DNA from 3 places in the Aeribacillus composti genome. Region 2 is predicted to be linked to each of the others. Evidence: predicted binding sites of a transcription regulator. Region 2 holds the regulator's gene; each other region holds the start of a gene.
What was found. The regulator Rex, encoded in region 2, represses fermentation and respiration genes when NADH is low (regulators of the CRP and FNR family bind a similar motif). The targets are predictions, from matches to a motif close to TTGTGAAATATTTCACAA.

Region 1 (8,253 bases), 1.6 Mb from region 2:
GGAGGCTCACGCTCAAGAGCGTATGCTGTGACAGGCGACTATTTGGAAAGTGAGCCTTATTGTGTATACATTCCTAAAGCGCTTCGCCAAAAACGGGAAGTTTAAACCGTTGGAAACGCAAGCGGTTTTTCAATTTGATTGAATGGGCAAAAATCGGAAAAACATTTTTGTTGAGGTGAAATTTTAACAATTATTTGGCAATCAATAATTATATGATAAAGTTCACAAACATTCCCCGGCTATTTTTATGGTACAGATGATGGCACCATTCATCTGTTTAGGAGGGGGATTTTGGTGAAACAAAAAGCATTACTGCCAGTCACCACTTTAGCCATGACATTTGCATTTGCCGTATGGCGAATTTTATCTCCGTTAGCAAGTACGTTCCAAGATATTTATAACCTGACAGCAACATAAAAAAGCATCTAAGTTGCCAACCCGTCTTGCAAGGTTCTGTCATGCGAATTCCACTCGGAATTTACTGACCGGTATGACCGACGGTAAATGTATTCTTTGCTTTTACTGTTTTTAATTGTCCCATAGTTGGCGTCAGTTTTGCCAATTCTTACGGAATGACAATATTTTGAGCTTTTTCATTGGAATGGACGAAACGTCATTTGCGATTTCAGTTACATTTTTTTTGGTTGACACCTCCGGAAAAACAAGGAACAGCGATTATCCCCTGCAGGAAGACAGCATTTGAAAAAAGATTTTCCTGGAAGGGGATTTTTTTGGCTGGGAAACGATTAAACGAAAATTTTAAATGTGATGCCGTTTGTTTGGGAGCTGGAAGAAGAGCCAAAAACACCAAAATAATTGGGACTTCTTTCATAAAAAAGCTGTCCCTTTCAGGAAAGGAACAGTCTTTGAAAAACGTTTAGGAAAGAAACCCTAGCTGCCTTAATGCTTTTTCGCTCATTCTATCAGGGGACCAAGGCGGATTCCAAGTGATTTGGACATTTACGTCTTGAATGCCTTCAATATCACGCAACGCGCGTTTCACACCGCCTGCTATTGAGTCGTGCAACGGACAGCCGGGTGTAGTCAATGTCATTAAAATGAATGCAGTTCCGTCTTTTACTTCAATCTTATAGATCAGTCCTAAATCAACAACATTAATTCCCAATTCAGGATCTAAAACGTTTTGCAGTTTTTCCAAGATCTTTGCTTTTATTTCCATTGTAACATCACCCTTTATATTTCAGTAAATCGTTCCCTCATTTTTTATTTCAGCAATACGGAGCCAATCGTACAGGCAAATAATCCAGAAAACAGCACCATTCCTCCTTGAGCAAGATAAAATAGACCAGTACTTGAAGAGGCAAGAGCAGCGATCATGCCGATAAGACTCGCAACAAATAAACAGCATTCCATCACAATCCATTTTTCATTTATCATTTGTTTCAAAGTCGGCACCGCTTCTTTGCCGATTTTTTTGCTATACCGGTGTGTCCACCATAGAAAAGGAACAATTTTATATAAGTAGCCAATGATGCTTAATACAATCCAGCCGAACAGATAACAGTAGATGATGATGGAAAAGATGCGGGAATGGATTTCACTTTCAAAAGAAAAACCGGCCGCCGCTATATGCAGGATGACTCCAAAAACAATGGCCAAAAGAGCAAACAGAAAAGGTTTATCCAGCTTTTTCTTCATCCTTTTCTTTAAAATGGCAAACATATGGTATGCAAACAACCCATATCCGACAGCCATCAATTGAAGCCCTGCTGATAACAACCGGTCATTTGCCGTTATAAAACTGATGAAAGTTAACACAAGACCGCTTATATAAAAAATGTAGACATATCGGGCCGTGTTCATTGAAAAATGATGCGCCAATGAAAACATCGGAACCATTTTGTAAGAAAATCCGAAGATAAGAAGTGTAAACCAGCCGGAAAATCCCAGCAATATATGTGCTTTGAAAATCAAATCATGATCGATTAATTGTCTGCCGCTCCAAAAATGATAGGCAAGCGTCAATCCGAGCCCGATCGTTAGGAGCAAACAAATGAGGGCGGTACCAACAAATAAAGTGATGACCGTTCTTTTCTTCTGTTTTTTTAATGTCATGAACATCTGCCATAAAAACATTACAATCCCGCAAGTAAGAAGCAAGCCTGAAAATATAGCCATTTGAATATTAAAGGCCAGGCTGATGCTAAAAGATAGTATTCCTAATGACGTGACGACCATTTGGATAAAAGCAAATGATTCATTCCATATCGGGGTTAAAAACACGACTGGAACAAGCTGATACATGGCCCCCATGGCTGTCATTAAAGCAAAGCCAATCACTAATAAATGGACAGCTGACAATACGACAGGAAGGCGCATTTCTCCGGTTGAAAGCTGACGAGTTGACAGAAATAAAAGAATTTGAGAAAGGAAAAACGCCAGCAAGCCAAAAATAATAAACGAAAAAGGGATTCGAATATTCGTTTCATAAGTATGATTAGCCGTCATCATCGTCATCCTTCTTTTCAATCGTTATTTCATAGCTTCCATCACTGCGCTTTTGCGTTTGATAGGTATAACCGAGATCGTCAAGCTGTTCAAATAAAAACATCGGGCGGCGGTCATTAATAATTTTCAACGTTTCTCCTTTTTTTAATTTTGCTAATGCCGTTAAAGTCCGCATCATCGGTTGTGGGGGCTCTAAGCCGCGATTATCCAGTATCATTTTTTCATTCCTCCGTTTTAACAAAGGTAATTTTCCAATGTTTATCCTCTATTTTTTCCGCTTGATAAGAAAACCCTTTTTTCTTCATGATAGGAAAAAGCGGAACGGGTTTAAACGGAGCGTGTAAAATAAATACATCTCCTTGTGCAAGAGGCTGAATGGCCGCCATGATTTTTTGAAACGGCTCTAATTTCTTCTTTAAATCTTCGCGAACATCTAATTCAACAGTTTTTCCCATCCATATTCTCCTTTCCATCTTTTTTATCAATGTTCATCATAGTAAAAACAATTCCCGCAATTTGTGATTTGCTTCACTTCATCGGCATCACTTTTGAAAAGTTTATGAATAATTGATTCGTGATGCCGTATTGGCATATATCCTTCCAATTGAGGGAAGGGAAGATGTTGCAACATCAATTGAACTGCTTGTTAGAAAATGTTTCAGTTTTCAATGAAAGATCGGTACCATTTCGCTAAGGATATTGTTTTGCTTGAAATAGAAAGGAGAGTGTGTGTTTTTAAAGCGGAAACAGCTGATGGCATGTAGGGAAATTTATTTCTTTGTTAATATGGTCAGCGGCCATTGTGCGAAAAATACGTCTAACCCGGACAAAGCGCTATTGCAAAAAGATCATTCTAACATTGAAAGTATGTCATTGACATCAAAAAGATGGTTGCCTGAAAAGTGTGCTAGAAGAAAAAAGCGGGGCGTAAACCAAGTTAATGCCATTCTCGAAAACGATTGAGAAGTTGTTCATCTATTTAGGTAGCTGGTATTTTTTCATCTTATTGTAAAGTGTAACTTGTGAAATCTCTAATTCTCAGGAAACTTCGGATTTGTTGCCGGCGGTTTTCTTTAATGATTTTTCTATCAGTTGTTTTTCGATAGTATCTTTTTTTCAATCAACTTTGAGTTTTTTCGAGTCTGGACGGATTCTCGACAGGTGACCCGAAATGGAAAAAGCTAAGAAGATCCTGTTGATGGATGAACGGTTTTCTAATATAATAACCATTCTTTCCATCAAGTCGCCAAGCATTGGTACATTGTCCATAATGAAAACTGCTGATTCTATTATGAAAGCCTCCGTTTGCCGAAATCGTAAAATATTTTTTGTGTATCTATTTTGCTTTCTCAATTCATTATATAGAGCCCCATCATGTTAGCCATAAAAAAAATGATAAATTGGTAAAATGTATTCCAAATAGGTTTCTTTTTCAGAAAATTTTTTTTACAATTAATTTAACCTTTTATGATCATTCGAATTTATGTGACAGAGATCTCATTCTATTGTTTATCTTGTCTGTAACATATGAAGAATGAATGTATAAGGAGAGGAAGATGTTGCGAGATCAATTAACCGCCCTTTATTGAATTTGCGCATTTCGGTGACAGACCGATGTAATTTTCGTTGTGTATACTGTATGCTGAAATGGAAGGAAGACAGTATTCTTTTATAAAACGGGAATAACTAATGACGTTTCAAGAAATATATCGTTTGGCCAGCCTCTTTACGTTTAGGCATTCGAAAAATTCGTCTGACCGGGGGGAAACCGCTCCTCCGAAAGGACATTGATGTACTAATATCGATGTTAAAAAATATTCAAGATCTTCAAGACGTTTCATTGACCATTAACGGATCATATGCCAAGCGTTTAAAAAAAGCGGGCATGAACCCGGATCAATGTCAGTTTAGATGCTTTAAATAACGAAATTTTTTCTAAAATGAACGGAGGTAAAGCAAAGTCTGAGGAAATTGTAAGAGGAATTGAAGAAGCGGTTGCACAAGGTCTGGCGGTAAAGGTGAACATGGTTGTAAAAGGAATAAATGAGAGCGAAATTTTACCGATGGCTCGTTTTTTTGAAGAAAAAGGAATGACGATCCGCTTCATCGAATATATGGATGTCGAAACCTTAAACGGTTGGAAAATGGACGAAGTTTTGACGAGCAAAGAAGTTCATGATATGATTCACCAAGAAATACCTCTTAAACCAGTTCAGTCAACGTTTTTGGCGAGGTTCCCAAAAGGTATCGATACCGAGGTACGGATGTGGAAGGCGGCTTTATTTCTTCCTTATCAGGAGCTTTTTGTTCTGATTGCACGCGAATGCCCTAAAAAGTATACATGCTATTTGCCTCAAACGGCGTTGATTTATTAGTTAAAATGCGAAAGGGAGCAAGCGGTGAAGAAATATTGGATGAGATCACCCGTGTTTGGCAGGCTCGGGACGATCGTTATTCCGAAGAAAGAGGAAGGATCAATGCTCTTTCTGCAAACAGACGTGTGGAAATGTTTTATATTGGCGGGTGAGGTGTGATTGATGAGTGTATCTGAACATCGCAGCAAGGCAAATGACCCTGTTCGCTGCAAAGTGATCACCGTTTCTGATACGAGAACGAAGGATACGGATAAAAGCGGTGCATTAATCATCGAATTATTAACGAGAGAACAAATGGAAATAATAGATTACGAGATTGTGAAAGATGAACGGGAAGCCATTCAATCTGCTGTGAAAGAGGCTTCTGACGAAATTGATGTTTTTTTATTGAACGGCGGGACTGGTTTTACAAAACGGGATGTGACGGTTGAAGCGGTAAAAGAATTGCTTGACAAAGAAATGGTTGGTTTTGGGGAATTGTTTCGTTATTTAAGCTATAAAGAAATTGGAAGCGCATCCATGCTTAGTCGAGCGCTTGCCGGTTCAATTGGACAAAAAGTCATTTTTTGCATGCCGGGATCGACAAATGCGGTTCGTCTTGCCATGGAAAAGCTGATTTTGCCGGAACTTCGCCATCTTGTTTGGGAGATGAATCGTCAGTGAACAAGATGATCGGGATTGTGCTGGCAGGAGGACAGTCGAAACGGTTTGGGCAACCGAAAGCATTTGCGAAAAGAAATGGAAAGGAATTTATTTTATATAGTATCGAAGCGCTGCAATGTATCACAAAAGACGTGGTTGTTGTCATACATCCTGAAATAGATACGAAATGGCTGCAAAGGAACCAGCTGACATATATTCAAGATCTCGAATTGTATCAAGGAAAAGGACCTCTTGCCGGCATTTATTCCGTTATGTCCCAATTCAAATCCGAATGGTATATCGTTTTACCTTGTGATACTCCTTTTATCAATGCGCATTTGTTGAAAAAATTGCAATTATACAGAAATGACGGTTGTGAAGCGATTGTTCCTAGTGTTCACGGAAATATTCAGCCATTGATCGCCATGTACCATCATCGAGTGAAGGAAAAAATACGATGGCACCTTGAACAAAATAAGTTAAGCATGAAGCATTTTCTTCCAAGTATTCATACTAGATATGTTGAGATCAATGATGATGATGCTTTCATCAATATTAATACAAAGGATGAATATGACCAGTATATTGTTCATAATAACCTTTTTCCTCAAGCCTCCTTTTCCAAAACAAAATAAATGTTCCTTGGTAGTATCGGGTGGGGGCAAGAAGGGTGGAAAGGAATGGGATCGTTGCGAAAGCCAATTCAAGTAGAGGAAGCAATCGACCGGGTGTTGGAAAAAAGCTATGAAGGTGAAATAGAGTATGTATCAATCGAAAACAGCTTTCATCGTGTGCTTGGTCAAGATATAACTGCTACAACGGATGTACCTGGATTTGATCGATCCCCTTATGACGGCTATGCTGTTTGGGCAGCATCGACCGAGGCCGCTTCAGCTTCCAATCCAGCAGTTTTGGAAGTCGTCGGGACTCAAGGAGCAGATTCTGTTTGGAAAGAATCTTTAAAACCTTTTCAAGCCGTTAAAATTATGACTGGCGCTGCCATTCCAGAAGGTGCAAATGCCGTCATCATGAAGGAATTAACACAGGAATTCAGAAAAGACGGAAAAACATATGTGCAAATAAAAAGAAAAGTTGAGGCAGGAGAAAACATCTCCCGCATCGGAGAAGATATGAAAAAGGGCAGTTTGCTTATCGAAAAAGGAACCGTGATCACTCCGGGAATATCCGCTGTTCTGGCAACGTTCGGGTATCATTACGTTCCGGTTATGAAGAGCCCAAAGGTTGTCGTCATAGCAACCGGGAGCGAATTGCTTGAAGTGTATAAACCGCTGGAAAAAGGAAAAATTCACAATAGCAATACTTATATGCTGCAGGCACAAATTTTCAGAGCTCACGGTGAACCGATTTTATACGGAATTGTGAAAGACACATTTCAAAATGTATTTCAAGCTGTTACAAAAGCAATGCAAATGGCCGACATTATCATCACAACAGGCGGAGTGTCAGTGGGCGATTTTGATTATATCCCAAAGGTGTACGAGCATCTTCAAGCCCAAGTTTTATTCAATAAAATCGGCATGCGTCCAGGGAGTGTTACCTCTGCAGCTGTTGTCGGCAACAAAATTTTGTTCGGCCTCTCAGGCAACCCTTCCGCTTGTTATGTCGGTTTTGAGCTGTTTGTCCGTCCGTATATAAGGGCGATGCTCGGACAAAAAAATTGTTATTTAAAACGAGCCCGGGCGATTTTAACGAAAGATTTTTTAAAGCCGAATCCGTTCACGCGCTTTGTGAGAGCAAAACTGTCCTATCATGATGGAAAGCTAGTAGCTGATCCGATTGGAAGGGACAAATCAAATATTGTTTCATCCTTAATTCATACTAATAGTTTAATTGTTTTGCCTGGCGGAAGCAGAGGATTTCAAGCAGGCAGTGAAGTTAACGTGCTGTTAATCGAAGATGAAGAAGGAGCCTCCAGTTGGCTATGATGATTTTACAAGTGGTAGGGCATCAAAACAGCGGAAAAACTACGCTAATTGAAAAATGCATCAAAGAGCTGACCAATCATGGGATAAAAGTCGGTACTTTTAAACATCACGGTCATGGTGGAAAACCGGATGTTCCAAAAAAAGATACGTATCGGCATTGGGAAGCTGGTGCTGTTGTTTCAGCGGTTCTAGGGGAAGAAACTTTGCTGTTGCAAGCTGAAATAAAAGCGAATGAACATTTTTCGAACATTATGGAACTTTACCGGCATTTTTCAATTGATGTATTGATTATCGAAGGATTGAAAAAAGCTCCATACCCGAAAATTGTCTGTATCCGTGATGAGAAAGATCTTCATCTGCTTGATTTATCAAATGTGATCGCATCGATTAGCTCGATCCCTTTGAAAGAAAAACATTCATTTTTTATTAAAGATGAAGATTTGTATATCAGCTGGATCGTGAACTATGTAAAGGAGAAGCTGTTGGAAATGAGACAATAATGCCATTTTATATTATATTTGGAGGGATAATTATGTTTCAAATTGTGAAAGAACCGATAGATGTTTCACGTGTCATCGAAGCTGTTGTGGATCGAAATGCCGGAGCTATCGTTACATTTATCGGAACTGTAAGGGAATTGACAAAAGGAAAAAAAACATTGTATTTAGAATATGAAGCATATGAATCGATGGCTCAAAAAAAACTGGAACAAATCGGAGCTGAAATTAAACAGCAGTTTCCGAATGCTAAGGTTGCCATTGTCCATCGTATCGGACGATTAGAAATTACGGATGCCGCGGTCGTCATCGCCGTATCTACTC
Region 2 (8,253 bases):
CTTAGAAGCGTTTTAAACGTAGCAAAAGAAAAAGGAGCCAAAACCGTTACATTAGAAGTCCGAGTTTCGAATACGGTTGCGCAATCATTATATAAGAAATTGAATTTTGAACCAATCGGAATCCGGGAAAACTATTATACGGATAACCAAGAAGATGCGATATTAATGCAGGTGAATTTATAATGAAAGATCGATTAATTTTAGGAATTGAAACAAGCTGTGATGAAACAGCAGCTGCCATTGTGAAAAACGGAAAAGAAATTGTTGCACAAGTCGTTGCTTCCCAAATTGAAAGCCATAAACGTTTTGGCGGAGTCGTTCCAGAAATCGCTTCACGCCATCATGTCGAGCAAATTACTCTCGTATTAGAAGAAACGTTAAAACAGGCGAATCTTTCGTATCACGATTTGAACGCCATAGCCGTGACAGAAGGACCGGGGCTGGTTGGTGCATTATTGATTGGAGTCAATGCCGCAAAGGCTTTAGCTTTTGCGTATGATCTTCCACTAATCGGAGTACATCATATTGCAGGACACATTTATGCAAACCGTCTTGTGAAAGAATTTTCTTTCCCGCTGATTGCATTAGTTGTTTCCGGCGGCCATACAGAGCTTGTCTATATGAAGGAGCACGGTTGTTTTGAGGTGATTGGGGAAACACTTGATGATGCAGCAGGAGAGGCTTATGATAAAGTAGCGCGAACATTAAACCTGCCTTATCCGGGCGGGCCTCATATCGACAGGCTAGCACATGAAGGAACTGCTTCCATTGATTTGCCGCGAGCATGGCTTGAAGAAGGCTCGTTTCATTTTAGTTTCAGCGGGCTGAAGTCAGCGGTGATTAACACTCTTCATAACGCGGCGCAAAGAGGGATCACGATAGATCCGAAAGATATGGCTGCAAGTTTTCAGCAAAGTGTTGTAGAAGTTTTAGTGGAAAAAACTGTTCGTGCCAGTGAGAAGTATCAAGCTAAGCAAGTTCTTTTATCAGGCGGAGTAGCGGCGAATAAAGGATTAAGAACTGCTATGGAGGTAGCATTCAAAAAGAAAAAAGGGATCGACCTTGTCATTCCACCATTGTCCTTATGCACAGATAATGCGGCCATGATTGCAGCTTTCGCTGATGTACTTTATGAAAAAGGAATTTTCGGTGATTATCGTATGAATGCTCATCCTGGATTGGAATTAACGTCATATATATAAAGGCAAAATAGGGTCGAATGAACAGCGGCCCTATTTTTTTATTTTAACCACAGGTTATCCACAAAGAAAATCTTCATTTTGGATAAATAAGACGAAACGTTGAAATAGAAGAAGAAAAAATAAGGTGAAACATGTGGATAACTAAAGGGGTTTGTTGTGGATAATGTGAACAAATAAGAAAAATATTATAAGGTAAGGAACTAATGATGTGGATAACTGTTTGAGAGAAACATGCTGAAGGAAACAAAATAAATAAAAAACCGGCATGAGCCGGTTATTCAGAAAGAAGTGATTCCCATTCCTCTATCAGCTGATCTAGTTGTTCCGTTAACATGACATTTTGATCATGAAGTTTTTGAGCTTTTTCATGATCTTGGTATATATTTGGATCGCAAAGCATTTCATTGTTTTCAGCGATCGCTTCTTCAATTTCTGCTATTTTGTTTTCAAGTTCTTCAATGCGGCGCTGTCTTTGCCGTTCCTTTTTTTTCAATATTTTTTCTTGTTCATAAGATAATTTTCCTTGTTTTTGCTCTTTGGTTTCGATAGTTGGTTCTTTCAACTGTTCAAGCTCGATCATCTCCGCTTTTTTTGCAATGTAATAATCATAGTCCCCGATATATTCGGCAATGCCTTCTGTGGATAATTCAAAAATTTTGGTCGCGATTTTGTTGATAAAATAACGATCGTGCGAAACAAACAAGATTGTTCCAGGAAAATTTATCAGAGCGTTTTCCAATACTTCTTTGCTGTCGAGATCCAGATGATTCGTAGGTTCATCCATGATGAGAAAGTTAGCTTTTTTTAGCATTAATTTCGCTAAAGCGAGCCGAGCTTTTTCTCCTCCGCTTAAAGACGAGACGGTTTTCAGCACTTCATCTCCTGAAAAAAGGAAATTCCCTAAAACCGTTCGGATTTCTTTTTCTGTTTTTTCGGGATAGTCATCCCACAATTCATCTAAAACCCGTTTAGATGAAGACAAATCCGCTTGTTCCTGGTCATAATATCCGATTTGGACATTAGATCCAAACTGAATTTTTCCGCTCAGCGGCTTTAAGCGGTTGATGATCGTTTTTAATAAGGTAGATTTTCCAACTCCGTTTGGCCCTATTAAGGCAATTGAGTCCTTCCTGTTGATCGAAAAGTTAATATTTTTCACGATCGGAGTTTTTTGATCGTAGGAAAGGGACAAATCAATGGCTTTTAACACGTCATTGCCGCTTTGCTTTTCGATTTCGAAGGAAAAGCTGGCTGACTTCTCGTCCCCAGCGGGCCTGTCCAGTATTTCCATTTTCTCAAGCATTTTCCTTCTGCTTTGCGCACGTTTCGTTGTCGATGCTCTTGCTAAGTTTCGTTGAATAAAATCTTTCATCCGCGCGATTTCTTCTTGCTGTTTTTCAAATTGTTTTAATTCCCTTTCGTACGCTTCCGCTTTTTGTTTTAAATAAGCGCTGTAATTCCCAACATACTTCGTACAAACTGTTCGTGATATTTCATAAACAGTGTTGACAACGCGATCTAAAAAGTACCGGTCATGGGAAACAATTAGAACCGCTCCATTATAATGCTGTAAATATTGTTCGAGCCAGTTTAATGTTTCCATGTCGAGATGGTTTGTCGGCTCGTCGAGTATGAGCAGATCCGGTTTTTTCAACAGGAGCTTTCCGAGTGCTAACCGGGTTTTTTGTCCTCCGCTCAAAACCGAAATTTTAGTTGAATAGTCGTAATCAGCAAACCCTAATCCATGCAGCACAGAACGGATATCCGCCTCATATTGATATCCGCCATTTTCTTTATATAAATGTTGGAGTGAATCATATTCCTTCATTAAGCTTTGCAAAGCATGAGAATCTCCAGCTGAGGAGATAGCTGCCATTTTTTGTTCAATATTTCGCAGCTCAGCTTCGATGTTCCGCAGCTCTTCAAAAACGGTTAGCATTTCATCCCATATCGACTTAGTTGATTCTAATCCTGTGTTTTGTGCCAGATAGCCGATTGTTAAATCTTTTGGCTTCACAATTTCACCAGAATCAAAGGGCATTTCACCGGCAATGATTTTCAATAATGTTGATTTTCCGGCTCCATTGCGGCCTACAACGGCGATTTTATCTCCTGTTTGGATTTCCAGCTTAATATTCGATAAAATAAGGTCAGCACCATAATATTTTGTGATTTTGTTTAACTGCAATAAAATCATCCATAGTTCACCTCAATCTTTGCTAGAATAAGTGTAGCCTATATATTTGACTGCAGGCAACTGACCTGATGAACAAAAGGACAAGAAATTGTAACAATCGTTCAAAAGACACGAATAAAAAAATAGTGTATAGTTTTTATATAAGGAGAGTTTGGAGAAAAAACAAATAAAAAGAAATGTAGACGGAGAAGAAGATCAGGATGGAAGCGTTATCAGTCTGATATTGTTTCATACAGGCGAGCAGCCGCTTGCTAGAAAACATAGTTAAAAACAAAATTAGTCAGGTTGTTTTGGATTGCGAGGGATGAGCATTGAATCAAGATCAATCTAAGATACCGCAAGCAACTGCAAAAAGATTACCTCTATATTATCGGTTTTTGCAAAATTTACATGCCTCGGGAAAACAACGTGTTTCCTCTCAAGAACTGAGTGAAGCAGTAAAAGTAGATTCTGCGACAATTAGAAGGGACTTTTCATATTTCGGAGCGCTGGGCAAAAAAGGTTATGGATATAATGTCAATTATTTGTTATCATTTTTTAGAAAGACGCTTGACCAAGATGAGTTGACCAAAGTTGCCCTCATTGGAGTCGGAAATTTGGGAACAGCTTTTTTAAATTACAATTTTACAAAAAATAACAACACACAAATTGTTATTGCATTTGACATTAATAAACGAAAAGTAGGAATGAAAATTGGTGGAGTTCCAATTTATCATTTGGATCAGCTAGAAAGTGAATTGCCTGATGATGTGCCTGTTGCGATATTAACGGTCCCGGCAACTGCCGCTCAAGGAATAACGGATCGGTTAGTGGAAAAAGGCATAAAAGGCATTTTAAATTTTACGCCGGCTCGCTTAAATGTTCCGGATAAAATTCGGATTCATCATATCGATCTATCTGTTGAACTTCAGGCTCTTGCATATTTTTTAAAACATTATTCGAATGAAGATTGAAGGAGCGATATTAAATGCCAACAATTGGAATTGGAAGCTTGCTGTTGATTGTATTTGCAGCTCTGCTTGTTTTCGGGCCGAAAAAACTTCCTGAGCTTGGAAAAGCTATAGGAGAATCATTAAAGGAGTTTAAAAGTGCCACGAAGGGCTTAGCAGACGATGATGAAGAAAACAAGAAAAATGAATAGCAAGAAGAATGGATGAATAATGATGAGCGAAAAAAAAATGTCCGTGTTGGAGCATATAGCGGAGCTTAGAAAACGGCTGATTATTGTAGTCGTTTTCTTTTTCGTTGCTATGATTACTGGCTTTTTCATAGCGAAGCCAATTATTGTTTTTTTACAGCAAACTGATGAAGCAAAGCAATTCGCCTTAAATGCTTTTCGTCCTGCAGATCCATTGATCGTTTATATGCAGATTACATTTATTATTGCTTTAATTCTAACTTTCCCTGTTTTATTGTACCAGCTTTGGGCGTTTATCAGCCCAGGACTGTATGAAAAAGAAAGGCGGGTCACATTAAGCTATATACCGTTGTCGGTTGCTTTATTTCTTTTAGGAATAAGCTTCTCTTATTTTATTTTGTTTCCTTTTGTCATCGATTTTATGGGGCGGCTTTCCAATGATTTAAACATTCAACAAATGATAGGAATAAATGAATACTTTCGTTTCCTGCTGCAGTTAACATTGCCTTTCGGACTGTTGTTTCAGCTTCCCGTTGTCATTATGTTTTTAACAAGACTCGGGATCATCAATCCGGCGTTTTTGGCAAAGGTTAGAAAATATGCGTATTTTGTATTGCTTGTTATCGCAGCGATTATTACGCCGCCTGAAATTGTGTCGCATTTAATGGTCACGATTCCGCTATTCATTTTGTATGAAATAAGTATCATTGTTTCAAGATTTGCTTACAAAAAAGCACAGTCTTCTCAAATAAAAGAATCAGATCAAAAGTAAAACCGATGGGCTGTTATAAACATATCCCTGTCAAGTAGACAGTATAGGCTTTTTTCCTACTGTCTACACAAGAGGGATAATATCATTACACCTCATCGGTTGTTTTTTGCTTTCCGAATTTTATATGAGAAAGTGAACATGCGGATGGAAACAGCAAAATCAAACGTGGCTAAAATCATTAAAATCATATTTGTAGCTGTCCACATACCATTTTCAGCATGATGAATTGCTAAATATGTAAATAGAACTCCCATGATAAAATAGAAGAGTCCCATGGAAACGGGATGAAAATTCATAATCTTAGCTGCCTCCAATAATGATTTGTATTTGTTCCATTTGCTTCATCATGTTTTCAATCTCATCATGATAAATTGTTTGAATGATGACTACGATTGTATTCATCATTGTATGGGCAAAAATAGGGACTAATATGCGTTTTGTTTTATAATATAAAAAAGCGAACGTAAACCCCATTGCTGTATAACGCAATAAAAGTTCAGGTTCCCCATGCACGATGCCGAACAATAGCGAGCTGACAAGCGCGCCGATCCAAAAATTCGTTTTTTGATAAATCACCCCGAAAATAATTTTTCGGAAGATAATTTCTTCAATAATCGGTCCTATTATTGATGTGACAATAATCAAATAAGGCGTTGCTTCAATTAAATCCATAATAACTTGAGTATTTTCCGACATCGGATTAACTTTAAGTACATATATTTCAATATTGCCAACGATTGTTTGAATGAAAAAAGCTAAAAAAACTCCGAAAACAGCCCATATGGCAGATTCGCCGAAAGAAGCTTTTTCAATCCGGACATTATTTTTCCGTTCATGACGAAGGAGAAATAAAATAATGACGAACGCAGCAGTAAAACTTGTAATCGACCAATATGCTTGCGCTTGAAAAAGTCCTGCATTGAGATTTTCATCGTCGCCAACACCCAGTTCATAAAAAAGGGGAACTCCAATATAGGATGAGAGCTGCATAATGATGTACGTAATGATGATCCACCAATATTGCTTTTTCACGAATAGTTCTCCTTTATAAAAGATTCATATGACTATTTTAACACACAATGGTTTTAAGAAAGAAAAACAATTTTGACAAGGTAAGCACTTAATGGAGGATGTTAAAATTTTTTTAAAAGAGACTTGAAAAATAGAGGAGGTTTCTTTAATATAATAATTGGTGTTAGCACTCGATAGCAATGAGTGCTAATAATGAATAAGGAATAAATTTTGAAAATCTCAAAAGATATTTGAGGAGGTTGTTTCCCTTGTTAAAGCCATTAGGTGATCGCGTTGTAATTGAACTTGTTGAAACAGAAGAAAAAACAGCAAGCGGCATCGTATTGCCTGACACAGCTAAAGAAAAACCTCAAGAAGGTAAAGTAGTAGCAGTTGGTACTGGTCGTGTATTAGACAGCGGTGAACGTGTTGCAGTTGAAGTTGCTGTTGGCGATCGCATTATCTTCTCAAAATACGCCGGCACAGAAGTAAAATATGACGGCAAAGAATACTTAATTTTGCGTGAAAGCGACATTTTGGCTGTGATCGGCTAATAGAGACAGCCCAATATCATAGACAATTTAAATTTTGAGGAGGTTTTCGCAACATGGCAAAAGAAATTAAATTCAGTGAAGAAGCACGTCGTGCAATGCTGCGTGGTGTGGATAAATTAGCAGATGCGGTTAAAGTTACTTTAGGACCAAAAGGCCGTAACGTTGTTCTTGAGAAAAAATTCGGTTCTCCGTTAATTACAAACGATGGCGTTACGATTGCAAAAGAAATTGAATTAGAAGATCCATTTGAAAACATGGGTGCAAAATTAGTTGCAGAAGTTGCTAGCAAAACAAACGATGTTGCTGGGGACGGTACAACTACTGCAACAGTTTTAGCTCAAGCAATGATCCGCGAAGGACTTAAAAACGTAACAGCTGGCGCAAACCCAATGGGTGTACGTAAAGGTATTGAAAAAGCAGTTGCTACAGCTGTTGAAGAATTAAAAGCAATTTCTAAACCAATTGAAGGAAAAGAATCAATTGCTCAAGTTGCTGCTATTTCTGCTGCGGATGATGAAGTAGGTAAATTAATTGCTGAAGCAATGGAACGTGTTGGTAACGATGGCGTTATCACTATTGAAGAATCTAAAGGTTTCACTACTGAGCTTGACGTTGTAGAAGGAATGCAGTTTGACCGCGGATATGCTTCTCCATACATGGTAACAGATTCTGATAAAATGGAAGCTGTTCTTGAAAATCCATACATTTTAATTACTGACAAGAAAATCTCTAACATCCAAGAAATCTTGCCAGTTCTTGAGCAAGTTGTACAACAAGGCAAACCTTTATTAATCATTGCTGAAGATGTTGAAGGCGAAGCTTTAGCAACATTAGTTGTGAACAAACTTCGCGGTACATTTAATGCTGTAGCTGTAAAAGCTCCTGGATTCGGTGACCGCCGCAAAGCAATGTTAGAAGATATCGCCATTTTAACAGATGGTGAAGTTATTACAGAAGATTTAGGTTTAGATCTTAAGAGCGCTACTATTTCTCAATTAGGCCGCGCTGCAAAAGTTGTTGTAACGAAAGAAACAACTACAATTGTTGAAGGCGCAGGCGCAAGCGACAAAATTGCAGCTCGCGTAAATCAAATTAAAGCTCAATTGGAAGAAACAACTTCTGAATTTGATAAAGAAAAACTTCAAGAGCGCTTAGCAAAATTAGCTGGCGGCGTAGCAGTTATCAAAGTTGGTGCCGCTACTGAAACAGAATTGAAAGAACGTAAACTTCGCATCGAAGACGCTCTTAACTCCACGCGTGCAGCAGTGGAAGAAGGAATTGTCTCCGGTGGTGGTACAGCTCTAGTTAACGTTTACAAAAAAGTTGCTGAAATTGAAGCAGAAGGCGACGTGCAAACTGGTGTAAACATCGTTCTTCGC
Region 3 (8,253 bases), 430 kb from region 2:
TGCATTGCTGATATATTCATTAATGTTATTTTATTGTCTGAATCTACAGCGATAATTCCTTCCTTAGCCGATTCTAAAATAGCTTCCCGCTGTAACAGGAGGGAGGCGATTTCCTCCGGTTCCATCTTATGCAATATATGTTTTAAATGACGAGCGATAAGGTAGGAACCAAATATTCCGATTACTAAAAAAATAAATAACAAGATTAAAATAGGTACATATTGTTTCCAAACGAGCCGGTTTACCTCATCTAATAAATAACCAACTGAAACGACACCGACAATTTCACCGTCTTTGATAATTGGGGCCTTTCCTCGAATTGATAGACCGATACTTCCTTCTTTTAGAGATGTATATGATTCACCTTTTTCCAAGGCACGTTCATTATCATCACCGACCATCTTCTTGCCGATTCTATTTGGAATTGGGTGCGCAATACGAATTTCATTGCGATCGCCGACGACGATAAATTGAGCATCGATCTTCTGTTGGACTTTGTTCGTATAGTCCTGGATTGAAGCGGTAGGATTTTCTTCATCGAAAGCCTCGATGATACTAGGTGAAGTTGCAAGTGACTCCGCAACAGCGAGAGCTTTGTTACCAATTTCTTCACGTATGTTTTGTGACGTCATAAAATGAAAGTAAATCGATAACGCAATAAATATAATAAAAATTAACACATTAATTAATAAGGTGACCCGAGTCTGGAATTTAATTTTTCTATACCATCGGCGTATTTTTTCCACTAAATTCACCAACTTATTCATCGCTATTTGCCTTTTATTATAAGAGATATTCCAATTTCATAGAAATCTAATGGTACCGTAGCGTCTGATCATGTTACTGTATTAAAGAATGAAAACTTAAACGAGTATAATAGTCAATTTATCATTCCCATTTTAAATCGTTTGAAAGATAAATATTCTTTTAATCGTGAGATAAATAATACACGATTAAAAAATGAAACGATCATATTGCCTATGAACAAAAAAGGTGAACCTGATTGGTCTTTCATGGAACAATAGTAAGCGTAAAATAATCCCCACCTTTTAATGATAGGGATTAAATACTATTATTGTGATAAGTTATTAAAAACCCGACAATTCAAAGGAATTGTTTTGGACCAAGGAAGTAGTTGATCAAGCTCATCCATATTGCTTATATCCATATTGGGAAGCCTTTCAAATAAGTAGCGAAGATAATAAAATGGATTTAATTTATTCTCTTTTGCTGTCTCCACAATACTGTAAATGATTGAGCTGGCCTTAGCTCCTTTCGGAGTATTGCTAAAAATCCAGTTCTTCCTTCCGATCACAAATGGTTTAATGGATCGTTCACTTCGATTATTATCGATTTCTAATCGTCCATCCTCTAAAAATGCCACGAGTTTTTCCCATTGGTTGAGGCAGTATGTAATGGCTTGACCTAATAGACTCTTTGGTAAAACATTGCTTTTCTCTGTTTTTAGCCATGCTGAAAAAGCCTCCAACAATGGTTGGCTGTGTTTAAGTCGTTTTTTATATCGTTCTTCTGGTGTACATTCTTTCAAATCACGCTCGATGGCAAATAGCTGATTACAGAAATTGAGTCCTTCCCGAGCTGTGACTGCTGAATGACGTTTGGATTCAGGAAGTACGTTTAAAGCCTCATCGAACTTTCTGCGGGCATGAGCCCAACATCCAACTAATGTTACGCCGGATACCTTATGGTATCCTGCATATCCATCGACATGCAGGTATCCTTTAAACCCTTTTAGGAATTCTTTGGCATGTTCTCCTGCTCTAGTTTCCTGATAGTCATAAAGGACAAGTGGTGGATCCTCTCTTCCAGTCCGATAAAGCCACATGTAAGATTTCGATGTGCTTGACCTTCCAGGTTCATGTAAAACCTGAACAGTTGTTTCATCCGCATGTAGAATGTCTTTAGAGAGGAGATGCTCTTTCATTCGTTGATAAATTGGCGCAAGCCATTTTTCGGCACCATAAAGCATCCAATTGGCCATGGTTTGCCTGGATAAGATCACACCTAATCGTTTGAACTGTTGTTCTTGGCGATATAGAGGTAGCCCCTCTACATATTTTTGATTCATAATATATGCCATGCTTGACGGTGAAGCTAAACTTTTTGGATACACAGATTTTGGGGCAGGTGCTGTAACGATTGGTGTCTCTATTTCATTACGCTCACAATGACGGCATCCATAGACATATCGAACGTGTTTTAAAACTTTGACTTGAGCCGGAATAATCACTAATTCTTGTCGTACTTCTGTGCTCATTTCGTGTGTTTTTTCACCGCAACACGAACAGACCTGCTCTTCTTCGGGTAAACGATATTCAATCGTTTCCATAGGCAGGTTTTCAAACGTAGCTTGACGTTGACCACGTTTCTTTTTACGACGATATGTAATTGTTTCAACAGTTGGCTCTTCGGCTTTTACATTAGACTCTACCTCTGCTTCATTGAATAAAGGTAGTTCTAATTGATTAGGATTTGTTTTTTCGCTTGAAGAGCCAAATTTTCGTTTTTGACTAAGACGATACTGTTCTTCATACCATTGTAATTTCGCCGTCAATTCAACGATTTGCTGTTGAAGTTTTTCAATTAATTCAAATGGGTTTTGGTTAGGATTCTTTAAATTTTTCATCATGTAGTAATAATTCGACGGTTTTAGCTATTTTCCTCCAAGGTTTTTGTTAAAAGTAAAAAATTCATATAACTGTTCTAGCCTTTACTTCTGGGTGTGCTTTCTTTTGCTCCATTGCAAGACCATCCAATAACCAGCGTAATTGCCGATAACTAATTTGTATCGTTCCAGTGTCATTTTCATTTGGCCATTGAAATTTTCCTTTTTCCAATCGACGATAATAAAGCCAAAAACCATTATAGTCCCAGTGAAGAATTTTTAATTTATCTCGCTTTCGATTACAGAACACAAAATAGCTTGATGAAAAGGGATCTAAATCAAATCCCTCTTTCACCAAAGCAGCTAATCCATCAATGGATTTTCTCAAATCAGTACTTCCTTTTGCCAAGTAAACTCGTTCAGCTCTTGTACCAACTAACATGTTGATTTCAACGTCCTAACCACTTCTGAAAGAAAGGCCGGATCGAAACCAGGTTTTACTTCAATTGAAATCCCACTAATTTCAATCCGTAATGAATTTTCAACTGTTTGTGAATGATCTTCTAGGGTAACGGATGCCCATTTTGTAGACTTTCCTTGATTTTTTATTGGATTTTCAATTTTTCTTAACCAGTATTTAAACTGGTGAATACTCCATTGATTTTCCTTGCACCAGTTTACTTGAGTTTGACCGCTTTCACGATAGTCAGCGATTCGTTGTTCCCAAACCTTTCGTAATTCAGGATTCTTAGGCATAAAAAAACCTCCTTCAATTTCATCTTGAGGAGATTATCTCATGAAATTAGCACATCAAGAAGGTGTGCAAGATTTGACGCTTACCTAAAGGAGGCAATTTTATTACAACAGTCAACAATAAGAAAGGAAGTAAAAGATGCCATGAGAACTTATATAAACACCTAAAAAAGTTGTTGCAGCAATATGGTAAGTGGAAAGAAAATAAAGAGAATGAAGTGCATAAGCAATAGTTATAATTAAAAGATAGGAGAGGGAGAGATACTTATCTCTCCTAGTTTATTGTCTTCCTACCCTATCCAACGTTACGGTGAACCGTACCACAAATAGTGGTAAAGCAGAAAGTTGAAGTTGTGCTTGATAAAAAATGGTTGGCGAAAATAGTAAAATAACAGACATATAGTACCGATTTATCAAGGATATCCTTTATAAACATAGCTAAATATTATTGTCGAAAGAGGTGGACAGGTTGTTATAACTTGTCCTTCCTATCTCTCATATCTATTTAATATTCACCAAAAAAATGCCTTAAATTGCTCCTAGAATTGGAGTGAATCAAAAAAGTATGATTCATCACTACTTTTGGTGATTTTGGCAAAAAAGAAGAAAACACTTACGAAAACCTGGCAATAATGTTAGCTACCACACAAACATAAGGAGGTTTCGTAAGTGCTTTCTATATCACTAGAATTGCCAGAATTTGAAGTGATTAAACAACTTTCTTTCTCAATGAAACTAGAAGGATACCGTTTTTCAAAAAATGGTATCCTTGTGAAAGTAATTGTAATCTTTTATTCACTTTTATGCGCCAGGATTGTTTATTGGTAATATTACTTTTATTTCCGTACCTTCTTTAGGTAAACTTTCAACCTGTATATCACCTTTATGCATTTCAATGATTTTTTTACGATGGAAAGTCCTAATCCACTCCCGCCATTTGATCTGTTTCTTGATGGATCGGCTTTATAGAAACATTCAAATATGCGCATTTGAACCTCTTTTGTCATCCCAATTCCCGTATCTTTAGTGATTACCGCACTCGACATGTCTCAAAAGTTCATATTTTTTTCATATATATTGTGAAAAATTTCACAAACAGATGTTATACTAACTTTGTAAGCAAAATAAATAATTTAGGGGGAGGATGTAATACATATTGTGAAATATATCACAAAATCATTCCATCGATTTTAAAGTATAGGGGCTGAACAAGATGCATGTATGGGAGCAAGTTTATAATCCATTGGGAAATATATGGCTTTCAGCTATTATAGCTGCCGTTCCTATCATCGTTTTTATTGTTTTGCTGACAGTATTTAAATTAAAAGGCTATATAGCAGGGCTTTTCAGCATAATTGCTGCAGGCATTTTTGCCGTCTTTATTTATAAAATGCCTGCAATCTTAGTTTTGATGTCTGCGATATATGGAATTTTAGTCGGTTTATGGCCAGTAGCATCAATCGTATTTGCTGCTATTTTCCTTTATAAAATAACAGTAAAAACCGGAAAATTTGCCATTATAGAAAAAAGTATTTCTTTTATTACAGTGGATCAAAGATTGCAAGTTCTTATTGTGGCATTCTCATTTGGGGCATTTTTAGAAGGAGCTGCAGGATTTGGAGCACCCGTTGCCATAACGGCAGCCATTTTAGTAGGGCTTGGATTTAGTCCGTTATATGCAGCTGGTCTTTGTTTGATTGCAAACATAGCAGGCGGTGCATATGGAGCAATGGGGATTCCAGTAACTGTTCCCGCCCTCCTTACAAATTTGGATGGTCTAGTTGTGGGAAGATATACAGCATTGGTCCTTCCTGCATTAAGTATTGTCGTAGCATTCCTGCTGATATTTATCATTGATGGATTCAAAGGAATTAGACAAACCTTCCCAGCCATTTTAGTAAGCGGGGGTTCATTTGGGCTTACACAGGCACTTGTTCTCACTTTTTTAGGGGCAGAACTAGCAGACATCTTTGCAGCGATTGTGAGCTTAGTAGTATTAACTTTATTTTTACAAGTATGGAAGCCTAAAGAAATTTACCGTGTAAATAGAGAGAAAGCGGTAGATAAGCAGATTAAGTATTCTTTTGGGAAAATCGCTTATGCTTGGCTGCCATTTGTATTTTTAACCATATGTGTTACTTTGTTTAATCTACCATTTTTTAAAAAATTGTTTCTCCCAGGCGGTCTTTTAGAAAAGCTAGTGTTGTTGTTTCCAATTCCAGGATTGGACAACTTAGTTATAAAACATGCACCAATTGTGACGCAAGATGCTCCAATGGCTGCGGTATTTAAGTTGGATTTATTTTCATCTACGACAACAGCGATTGTAATGACAATCATTGTCGCAAGCATTCTTTTTCGCTGCAGCAATAAGCAGCTTAGAGAAATCGCAAAAGAAACTTCAAAAGAATTAGTATCACCTGTTCTAACCATTTGCAGTGTGCTTGCTTTTGCTTATATTTGTACTTACTCTGGCATGTCATCAACATTAGGCTTAGCATTTGCTTCAACAGGTAAGGTATTTCCTTTATTCTCGCCAGTGCTGGGGTGGTTAGGAGTATTTTTAACAGGTTCTGTTGTAAACAGCGGTTCCTTATTTGCTCCACTTCAAGCTGTCACTGCTTCACAAATTGGAATAGCACCTGAAACGATGGTTGCTGTCAATGTAATGGGTGGTACAATGGCTAAAATGATTTCACCTCAATCAATTGCTGTTGCAGCTGCGGCAGTTGGATTAGCAGGAAAAGAAAGTGATTTATTTAAAGTGACAATAAAATATAGTTTATGTTTGCTTGCTGTAATTGGATTAGTTAGCTGGCTACTATTTTAATCATATAACATTTTAAGGAGGATGTATAACTATGAATAAAGAAAAAGTAAATCGTGTTGTAATCGTTGGAACAGGAGCTGTAGGCTGCAGTTATGCCTATTCACTAATTAATCAGGGGGTCGTTGAGGAATTAGTTTTAATTGATATAAATGAAGCAAAAGCTGAAGGCGAGGCGATGGATCTTAATCATGGAGTGCCGTTTGCACCTTCGCCAATAAAGGTATGGAGCGGTTCTTATCAAGATTGCGCAGATGCGGACTTAGTTGTTATTACTGCGGGATTGGCACAAAAACCAGGTGAAACCCGATTGCAATTAGTTGAGAAAAATACGCGGATATTTAAACAAATTATCAAAGAGATTATGAAAAGTGGATTTAATGGCATATTTTTAGTGGCAACAAATCCAGTAGATATCTTAACTTATGTCACTTGGAAGGAGTCAGGACTGCCAAAGGAACGCGTCATTGGTTCAGGAACAGTCTTAGATTCTGCACGTCTAAGATTTGAATTAGGAAAGTATTTCAATGTGGATTCAAGAAATATTCATGCAATTATCATAGGGGAACATGGAGATACCGAGCTTCCAGTTTGGAGCCATGCCAAGATCGGAATAGAGAATCTTGATGATGTTTTAGAGCGAAAGAAAGATTTAAAGAAAGAATGTTTAGAGGAAATCTTCGTAAACGTCCGTGACGCTGCTTATCATATCATTGAGCGAAAAGGGGCGACATACTATGGAATAGGAATGTCCCTTGTCCGAATTACAAAAGCAATTCTTAAAAATGAAAATAGTATCCTGACAGTATCTTCCTATCTAGAAGGTGAATATGGACAAAATGATGTATATATTGGAGTACCTGCCAAGCTTAATCGTAACGGTGTTCAAGAAATAATCGAAATTGAACTAAACGAAAAGGAAAAAGAACAATTTAATTATTCCGTTTCAGTGCTAAAAGAAACGATAAAATCTGTCATTTAATCCAGAGACATGCTCTGTAGTGACCATTGTATCGGGAACGTTTAGGAAACAAGGATTGGGAAAACCAATTTACGATTACTAACTGCTGCGAGGCTTGTTAGGATGAAAAACTCAACAGCTTTCCAAGGACATGGGATGGTTATAATGACCGCGTTTTTCTAAGGCTTGCGGTGTTGTAAAGCTATTTGAAGGGTGATCATTACTCAGATACAAAGAACAAAATCGCTGCCTATTGTTTTTGAATGTTTGCTTTTTCTATTGAATGTGCTCTTGCATGGAGTTTCTCCTTTCAAATGTTGGATCGCATTTTCATTTTAACGGAGACCCTCTATGCAAGGGCTATTATTTTGCAAATTGCCTCTGATTTTATTTACCAACACAGTATTGTATATCACCAAAGCTTCTATACCATTCAATATACCTCAAATTCTACCTTATTTTTCCTCAGTAACTTTATCTGTTGCGCCAATCTTGGCTCGATCATTCTTTTAAAGATGATAAATGGCAGGTTCCTTCATATAAAGCTTCTGCATATTTATTTCCTATAAATATACATATATTGGATAAATAACACGGATCATTAAATTTTCTGATGAAAATTACTGCATTTGTTGCCACGTGACTATATCAGGCGAATTATATTTTACTAAAAAATAATTTGATGGATAAGCAGAGAGAAAACCAATAACGATCTATATGATATTGATGACAAAAGAAGAATGTCTATTGTTGTTTATGGACGCGACACCGATCCATTTAGGATGAACCACGCCCATAAGCGGTATAAAACTGATTCACGCTTTTGCCGGGCAAATTTCCAGCATTAACATGTTTCATCATGGGGATTCATTGTTCATATTCAGTTCATAAAAAGGTGTTACCATCACCAATGTACTTAGTTGCAGAGGAGGAAATGAAATGGGACATAGATACCAAACAGTGTCAAGCAATGGTGATTGGGCTATTGAAGCGCACGGACTCGTTAAAACTTTTGGCGATAAACGTGCGGTTGACGGCGTAAATTTGAATGTGCGCGCTGGGACAATCTACGGCGTGCTTGGGCCG

Region 1: the regulator Rex is predicted to act here: its motif matches at 2,986-3,003, upstream of RI196_RS09420 (DUF2249 domain-containing protein).
Region 3: the regulator Rex is predicted to act here: its motif matches at 4,457-4,474, upstream of RI196_RS18260 (lactate permease LctP family transporter).

What each region holds. Positions count from the first base shown of each region.
Region 1 is NZ_CP134501.1:1,945,349-1,953,601, reverse strand. Features, by position in the region: gene RI196_RS09445 (TIGR04053 family radical SAM/SPASM domain-containing protein) at 1-105, shown strand, start outside; gene RI196_RS09440 (hypothetical protein) at 295-417, shown strand; gene RI196_RS09435 (metal-sulfur cluster assembly factor) at 878-1,180, opposite strand; gene RI196_RS09430 (hypothetical protein) at 1,225-2,472, opposite strand; gene RI196_RS09425 (DUF2249 domain-containing protein) at 2,459-2,686, opposite strand; gene RI196_RS09420 (DUF2249 domain-containing protein) at 2,691-2,924, opposite strand; gene RI196_RS18570 (hypothetical protein) at 3,508-3,558, opposite strand; partial or broken gene RI196_RS09415 (GTP 3',8-cyclase MoaA) at 4,109-4,996, shown strand; gene RI196_RS09410 (MogA/MoaB family molybdenum cofactor biosynthesis protein) at 5,007-5,507, shown strand; gene RI196_RS09405 (molybdenum cofactor guanylyltransferase) at 5,513-6,121, shown strand; gene RI196_RS09400 (molybdopterin molybdotransferase MoeA) at 6,167-7,432, shown strand; gene mobB (molybdopterin-guanine dinucleotide biosynthesis protein B) at 7,429-7,932, shown strand; gene RI196_RS09390 (molybdenum cofactor biosynthesis protein MoaE) at 7,965-8,253, shown strand, end outside.
Region 2 is NZ_CP134501.1:389,983-398,235, forward strand. Features, by position in the region: gene rimI (ribosomal protein S18-alanine N-acetyltransferase) at 1-183, shown strand, start outside; gene tsaD (tRNA (adenosine(37)-N6)-threonylcarbamoyltransferase complex transferase subunit TsaD) at 183-1,202, shown strand; gene RI196_RS02075 (ABC-F family ATP-binding cassette domain-containing protein) at 1,477-3,399, opposite strand; gene RI196_RS02080 (redox-sensing transcriptional repressor Rex) at 3,711-4,352, shown strand; gene RI196_RS02085 (twin-arginine translocase TatA/TatE family subunit) at 4,367-4,540, shown strand; gene tatC (twin-arginine translocase subunit TatC) at 4,563-5,309, shown strand; gene RI196_RS02095 (YdiK family protein) at 5,402-5,605, opposite strand; gene RI196_RS02100 (CPBP family intramembrane glutamic endopeptidase) at 5,610-6,341, opposite strand; gene groES (co-chaperone GroES) at 6,590-6,874, shown strand; gene groL (chaperonin GroEL) at 6,928-8,253, shown strand, end outside.
Region 3 is NZ_CP134501.1:3,789,822-3,798,074, reverse strand. Features, by position in the region: gene RI196_RS18285 (ATP-binding protein) at 1-767, opposite strand, end outside; partial or broken gene RI196_RS18695 (restriction endonuclease subunit S) at 882-1,025, shown strand; gene tnpC (IS66 family transposase) at 1,073-2,650, opposite strand; gene tnpB (IS66 family insertion sequence element accessory protein TnpB) at 2,712-3,068, opposite strand; gene tnpA (IS66 family insertion sequence element accessory protein TnpA) at 3,062-3,382, opposite strand; gene RI196_RS18265 (hypothetical protein) at 4,216-4,368, opposite strand; gene RI196_RS18260 (lactate permease LctP family transporter) at 4,593-6,209, shown strand; gene RI196_RS18255 (L-lactate dehydrogenase) at 6,241-7,188, shown strand; gene RI196_RS18250 (ATP-binding cassette domain-containing protein) at 8,107-8,253, shown strand, end outside.